Regions from separate parts of the Arthrobacter sp. 05T444 genome, predicted to be linked through region 2. Evidence: riboswitches for the same ligand, from Rfam matches in the RefSeq annotation. Region 2 holds a riboswitch; each other region holds the start of a gene.
What was found. A riboswitch is a leader RNA that binds a small molecule or an ion and turns the genes downstream of it on or off. The one in region 2 is predicted to bind S-adenosylmethionine.
Positions count from the first base shown of each region.

Region 1: another riboswitch for S-adenosylmethionine. It lies ahead of AC1DD3_RS14275 (DUF1737 domain-containing protein); the one in region 2 lies ahead of metX (homoserine O-acetyltransferase MetX).
Region 3: another riboswitch for S-adenosylmethionine. It lies ahead of AC1DD3_RS01240 (aminotransferase class V-fold PLP-dependent enzyme); the one in region 2 lies ahead of metX (homoserine O-acetyltransferase MetX).

Region 1 covers NZ_JBFTKK010000014.1:68,327-70,582, reverse strand. Annotated here, with positions in the region: gene AC1DD3_RS14280 (NtaA/DmoA family FMN-dependent monooxygenase) at 1-841, opposite strand, end outside; SAM riboswitch class IV at 1,029-1,144, shown strand; gene AC1DD3_RS14275 (DUF1737 domain-containing protein) at 1,158-1,466, shown strand; gene AC1DD3_RS14270 (rhodanese-like domain-containing protein) at 1,463-1,882, shown strand; gene AC1DD3_RS14265 (O-succinylhomoserine sulfhydrylase) at 1,883-2,256, shown strand, end outside.
Region 2 covers NZ_JBFTKK010000002.1:188,380-190,635, forward strand. Annotated here, with positions in the region: gene metX (homoserine O-acetyltransferase MetX) at 1-954, opposite strand, end outside; SAM riboswitch class IV at 967-1,082, opposite strand; gene AC1DD3_RS03120 (VOC family protein) at 1,269-1,907, shown strand; gene AC1DD3_RS03125 (CPBP family intramembrane glutamic endopeptidase) at 2,006-2,256, opposite strand, start outside.
Region 3 covers NZ_JBFTKK010000001.1:275,920-278,175, reverse strand. Annotated here, with positions in the region: gene hisN (histidinol-phosphatase) at 1-667, shown strand, start outside; SAM riboswitch class IV at 838-951, shown strand; gene AC1DD3_RS01240 (aminotransferase class V-fold PLP-dependent enzyme) at 987-2,256, shown strand, end outside.

The sequences.
Region 1 (2,256 bases), on a different contig from region 2:
AGCCCACCACAGTGGGTTTGAGCACGAACAGCACCTTGACGTCGTCCGGGTTCCGGCCGGCGGCGGCCGCCTCGGAGCGGATGGAGTCGCGGTACGCCTTCATGCCGTCGGCTCCGCGGGCCAGCGCAATGGCGACGTCGGCATTGCCACCGGCGAACGCCTTGCCGCGCGGGGAAGCCCCGGCCTGCACCAGCACGGGCTCCTCCGGCAGGGGTGCCGTGTTCAGCGGACCCCGGACCTTGAAGAACTCGCCGGCGTGGTGGATGGGCCGGACCTTGGTGTGGTCAGCGAAGACGCCGCCCTGGGCGTCCTCCACGATGGCGTCCCCGTCCCAGCTCCGCCAAAGCTTCCGGACCACGTCCACGAACTCCTCGGCCTTCTCGTAGCGGAGGTCGTGCTCGATCTGCTGGTCCAGGCCGTAGTTCTGGGCGGCGAGGTCGCTGCCGGACGTCACCACGTTCCAGCCCAGCTGCCCGCTGGAGAAGTGCTGGAGCGTGGCCAGCAGCCGGGCCGCGGTGAACGGCGGATAGAACGAGGCACTGACAGTCGGCACGATCCCCAGGTGCTCGGTGGCGGACAGCAGGTACGGCACGAGGGCCAGCGGATCGTGCTTCGGCGCGAAGGATGCCTGCGCCAGGCTCACCTCCGCGCTGCCGCCGTAGGTGTCCGGGACGGTGAGGGAGTCCTCGATGATGAACAGGTCAAGGCCCGCCCGCTCGAACTCCCGCACGGCATGCTGGTACAGCGAGGGCTTCTTCCAGTCGTAGCCGATGCCGTAGCCCGGCGTCCCCCAGCCCTGCACACCAAAGCCGTGGCCCACAAACCATCCAAAATGCAGCATGGGACTGACTGTATTGGCGTTCGACGCGTTCACTGTTGCCTGGTTTCATCCGGCGTTACGGTGGTTCATCTCCCGTCATTATCCCCCCGGCCAGCGGCTTTGTAACCGAAGCAACCGGCGTCGAGCGTTACGGAACATGACGACGGCGGCGGTGCCAGCCGCCGTCGTCGGTGTTACGTTTTTGGGGAGTAATGAGAACCGGCGCCAAGCCCTGACTGGCCGGTCGGCAACCCTCCCTTTCGCGGCGGGGTGCCTCAGGTGAATACTCGGCATATCGACCACTTCGAGCTGCAAGCGTGAGAGAAGGAGATCCGTCATGTCGGACGCCCCCGCCGGCGACACCCTGCCGTCCCAGCAGGACAAACCTGAGAAAAAGCTGTCCTACCGCCTCATCACGGGGCCGGACAACCGCGACTTCTGTGAACGCATCTCCGCTGCCCTGGCGGAGGGGTATGTGCTGCACGGCAGCCCCGCAGCCGCCTTCAACGGCAGGGACGTGATCGTGGCGCAGGCCGTGATCCTGCCCGCCGCCATCGCCACGGCCGACGCAGCGGTGGCCACCGCCGTGGACCGGCTGGACTCGGACGATGACCTCAACGCCGAAGCATTCGAGGGCCACGCATGAGCTACGCGGGAGACCTCACGCCGCAGGAGGCATGGGCCAAACTCGAAGACGGCGCCATCCTGGTGGACGTCCGCACCGAGGGCGAATGGGCCCACATCGGCATCCCGGAAACCGCAACCGCAAACGATCAGCGGAATGACCCGCTGTTCATCCAGTGGACCTTCCCGGGCGGCATCCCCAACCCTGCATTCATCGAGCAGCTGAAGCAGCAGGCTCCGGCGGACACCTCCACGGAGCTCGTTTTCCTCTGCCGGTCCGGCCAGCGCTCCATCGCGGCCGCCGTCGCAGCGACCCAGGCGGGCTTCACCTCGTATAACGTCCTCGAAGGCTTTGAAGGCGAACCGGACCGTTACGGCGAGCGCACCGTCAACGGCTGGAAGAACCGCGGCCTCCCAACGAACCTGGGAAAGAACTAAGTGACCTTCAATCAAGATGCCGCCGGCTGGAGCCCCGAAACCCAGGCCGTCCGCGGCGGGCTGGACCGCACCAACTTCCAGGAAACCACCGAACCCATCTTCCTGACCTCGGGCTTCGTGTACGAGTCCGCTGCCGCGGCCGAGCGGGCCTTCACAGGCGAGGACGAACGCTTCGTCTACTCCCGCTACGGCAACCCGTCCGTGGCCACCTTCCAGGAACGCCTCCGCCTGCTCGAGGGCACCGAGGCGTGCTTTGCGACGGCGTCCGGCATGTCGGCGGTATTCACCGCCCTGGGTGCCCTGCTGGGTGCCGGGGACCGTGTGGTGGCCGCCCGCTCGCTGTTCGGCTCCTGCTTTGTGATCCTGAACGAAAT
Region 2 (2,256 bases):
GCAGATGTCGTGGCTCATCAGCGCTTCGGTGATTGCAATGTAACTGTTGGCATCGAAGCGCCCCACGAGCTTGCTCCCCTGGTGGTCCAGGTAGCTTTCCACCTGGTACCGGCCGCGGGCAGCAAGGGCATCCGCCTGCAACGGCGCCTCGCTGGCCTGGGCGTTCCGGCCAAACCGGAAATCCAGCTCCTGCGCGGACCGGTAGGTGATGTGCGCAATCCGCCGTGCCAGCGCCAGTCCGGCCTCGGGCACCGGGCCGGCGTAGTAGTCGCCGCCGTTGAAGTGAGGATCCTGCCGAATCGCCAGCGTCTGTGCCTGCGCGAAGGCGATCTGTTCGGCCGTGCTGCTGGCGCCGATGGAAATAACGCCGCAGCGCCGCACCCGCTCCGGGTAGGTGACGGCCCACTCCAGCGCCCGGGCTCCGCCCATGGAGCCGCCAAGGACGGCGTACCAGCTGCTGATGCCCAGCTGGTCCGCAAGCCGCGCTTCGGCCGCGGTGGTGTCGCGGAGCGTGACCAGCGGGAAGCGTGAACCCCACGGCCTGCCGTCCGGAGCAGCCGACGACGGCCCCGTGGATCCGTAGCAGCCGCCGACGATGTTGATGGAGACGACGAAAAACCTGTCCGTATCCGCCGGGGCGCCGGGACCGGCCAGCTGCTCCCACCAGCCTTCTTCGTCGTCCGTGCCGCGGGTAACGTGCGTGCTGCCCGTCAGGGCGTGCTCCACGAGAATGGCGTTCGAGCAGTCCTCGTTGAGCGTCCCCCAGGTTTCATAGGCGAGGGTGACGTCGGGCAGGAATCCGCCGGCCTCGAGCTCAAGGTTGCCGATGTTGACGTACTGGACTGTCCCATCCTTAACTGCCGTGCCGTCCGTAACCGCAGTGCCACCGGGAACCGCAGCGCCATCCGTAACTTCGACATTCGGAACTTCTGTGCGGGTAACGGAAATCGTCATAGGTAAACCTCTTCTACGCGCTTGCCCGCCGCCAGCTGACCGGCGGGCCAGGTCTTCACCCGGGGCACCCCACCGCGGAAGGAGGGTTGCCGGCCAGCAAGCCGGGGCTGTTGCTGGCACTCATGACCTAGGGCAAGTTTACGAAAGAGGGCGCCGCCCACGCGAAGATTGTGACGGCTGTGTGACTCCCGGCAACACCATCGGGAGCCAGAGCCGTTCAAAGCTTGCGACGAAACTTCCGCAAACCCGGACGTCCCATGAGGGTTAGGCTTCCCTTAGCTGAGAGCCGCGTCACAAGATGCCAAGATGAGGGCATGCGCATGGATCACGTCTCTTACGCCTGTGAACACGATGGCCTGGCTGCCACCACCGAACGTATTTCGTCCGCCCTCGGCGTCGAAGCCGTGAAGGGTGGAGTGCACCCCCGTTTCGGAACCCGGAACATGATTATCCCGCTCGCCGGGCACAAGTACCTTGAGGTCGTGGAGGTCCTGGACCACCCGGCGTCGGATAAAGCTCCGTTCGGGCAGGCCGTGCGCGCACGGTCCGCTGCCGGTGGCGGCTGGATGGGATGGTGCGTCGAAGTGGACGACCTCGCCCCGTTTGAGGACCGTCTGGGACGTTCCGCCGTCAACGGCAACCGCAAGTTCCCGGACGGCCGTGAACTCGTGTGGAAGCAGATCGGAATCCTGGGCCTCATTGCAGACCCGCAGGTTCCGTACATGCTCAAGTGGGAAGGCGATCCGGGGCTTCACCCGTCCAACGCCTATGACAGCAACGTCAAGATGTCCAGTCTCACCATCGCAGGCTCCGCCGAGCGCGTTACCGAATGGCTCGGCGAACCCGTAGAGCGGCCCCTCGAGGACGTCGCCGTGAACTGGGTCGCTCCGCACGGAACCCCGGGCATCCTGTCCGTCACGTTTGAAACTGCAGCGGGCGCCGTCACAATCTGACGCAGCGCTGCCAACAAGCTTCGGCCGCCATCAGCGGGTGCCAACGACGTCACCCACCGATGGCGGCCGAATTACTTTAACGCCTAGTTACCCAATGCTTAGCCCAGCCCGACGGCCTTTCCGAACAGGCTGAAGCCGACGAACGCCACAATGTCCAGCAGTGCATGGGCTATGACCAGTGGCATCACCCGTCGGGTTTTGGTGTAGACCCAGGCGAACACCACGCCCATGATCGCGTTGCCAATGAAGGGCCCGAACCCTTGATACAGGTGGTAGCTGCCGCGGAGCATGGAACTGGCAAAGATTGACAGCGGCACGGACCAGCCGAACTTCCCGAACCGGTCCAGGA
Region 3 (2,256 bases), on a different contig from region 2:
CGACAAAGCCGCCGAGGAGTCCATCCGGGGCCAGCTCTCCCGCTCCCGCCCCCGCGATGCCGTCCTCGGCGAGGAGTTCGGCAGTTCGGGCCACGGTTCCCGGCGCTGGATCATTGACCCCATCGACGGCACCAAGAACTTCGTCCGCGGGGTGCCGGTGTGGGCCACGCTGATTGCGCTCGTCGATGAAGGCGAGCCCGTGGTGGGTGTCGTCAGCGCCCCGGCCCTCGGCAAACGCTGGTGGGCAGCCAAGGGCGCGGGCGCCTACATGGGGCGCTCCCTTGCCGCAGCCACCCGGCTGAAAGTCTCGAATGTCTCGAATCTTTCGGACGCTTCGCTGTCCTACTCGAGCCTCGGCGGCTGGAAAGAACGCGGGAACCTCGACGAGTTCCTCGCCCTCACCGAAGACGTCTGGCGCACCCGCGCCTTCGGGGATTTCTGGTCCTACTGCATGGTGGCGGAAGGGTCCGTGGACATCGCCTGCGAGCCGGAACTGAACCTGTATGACATGGCTGCGCTGGTGCCCATCGTCACGGAAGCCGGCGGCCGCTTCACCTCACTCGAAGGAACCGACGGTCCCTTCGGCGGCAACGCATTGGCCACCAACTCCATCCTTCATTCGGAGGTCCTCAAGCGGCTCAACCCACAGCTGGACGACCTGCTGTAGTTCGGTCCAACAAACTTTCCGAAGAATTATCGACGGCGGGCGCCCCCTCAGGAGGGCGTCCGCCGGCGTATGTTCGGCATTCCGGCCAGATGAAGCGGGGCTGTAACAAACCGCTTAACATTCACGTTGGCCTTTTCCATCGCCCGCCGGGATGTCCTACGCTCTTTACAGGTCACGAGTGCCAGCGCGAAACCCCGGTTTGCTGGCCGGCAACCCTCCATTCGCGGTGGGGTGCCCCGGGTGACGACCAGGCCGGTCCGGAACGGACCCGGCAAGCGCGGATCCCCGTCACAAAGGGGTCCTTTCACAGCGAGGTCCCATGACTACTGCAACGTTCTCCTCCAACACCGGCGCCGGCCTGCTCGACGATCGCATTGCCGCTGCCGGACGGCCGCTGGCCGCAGTTACCGGCGCCGAGATCCAGGCTCCGCTGATCCAGGGCGGCCACGTGCGTTACGCCAACCTCGATTACGGCGCGTCGGCACCTGCGCTGTCCGTGGTGTCGGCTTACCTCAACGAGATCCTGCCGTTCTACGCCAGCGTGCACCGCGGCGCGGGTTACGCATCGCAGATCAGCACGTCGGTCTATGAGAACGCCCGGAACATCGTCCGCGACTTTGTCGGCGGCCGCCCGGATGACTCCGTAATCTTCACGCGCAACACCACGGACTCCCTCAACCTGCTGGCAGGCTGCCTCCCGGTGGAGGACCACCACCACACGGGGGAAGTCCTGTACCTCGACATCGAGCACCACGCCAACCTGTTGCCCTGGCAGGGCGTGCCGCACCGCAGCGTGGTGGCATCCGCCACCCTCGAGGCCACCATCGCCAGCCTCCGGGCTGAACTGGAGCATGGCGACGTCAGCCTCCTCGCCGTGACCGGCGCCTCCAACGTCACCGGCGAAATACTGCCAATCCGCCGCCTTGCCGCGCTGGCACACGAGTTCGGCGCCCGGATCGTGGTGGACGCGGCACAGCTCGCTCCGCACCGCCGCATCAACATCGCCGCGGACGACGTCGATTATCTCGCCTTTTCCGGCCACAAGCTCTACGCGCCGTTCGGTTCCGGCGTCCTGGTGGGACGCCCTGACTGGCTCGACGCCGGCACCCCGCACCTTGCGGGCGGCGGCGCTGTCAGTGAGGCCCGGCTCGACGGCGTCAGCTGGACCACCGGCCCCGCCCGGCATGAAGGCGGTTCGCCCAACGTCCTGGGCGCTGCCACCCTGGCCCGCGCAACGCAGGTGGTCGCTGCCCTGGACCAGGAGCGCTGGCACGCCCACGAGGCGGCCATCCGGTCCTTCCTCGTCGAGGGGCTGCGGAGGATCGAAGGCGTCACCGTGCACCAGATCTTCTCGGACACCGACGCGGACAACGACACGATCGGCGTAGTGAACTTCTCAGTGGAAGGCTACGACGCCGGCCTGGTGGCGGCCTACCTTTCCGCCGAACACGGCGTCGGACTCCGCGACGGCCGCTTCTGCGCCCACCCGCTGCTCAAGCGCCTGGGACTTCCGTCCGGCTCCCTGCGCGCCAGCTTTGGCGTAGGTTCGCGGCTCGAGGACGCCCAGCGGCTCCTCGCGGGCATCGAAG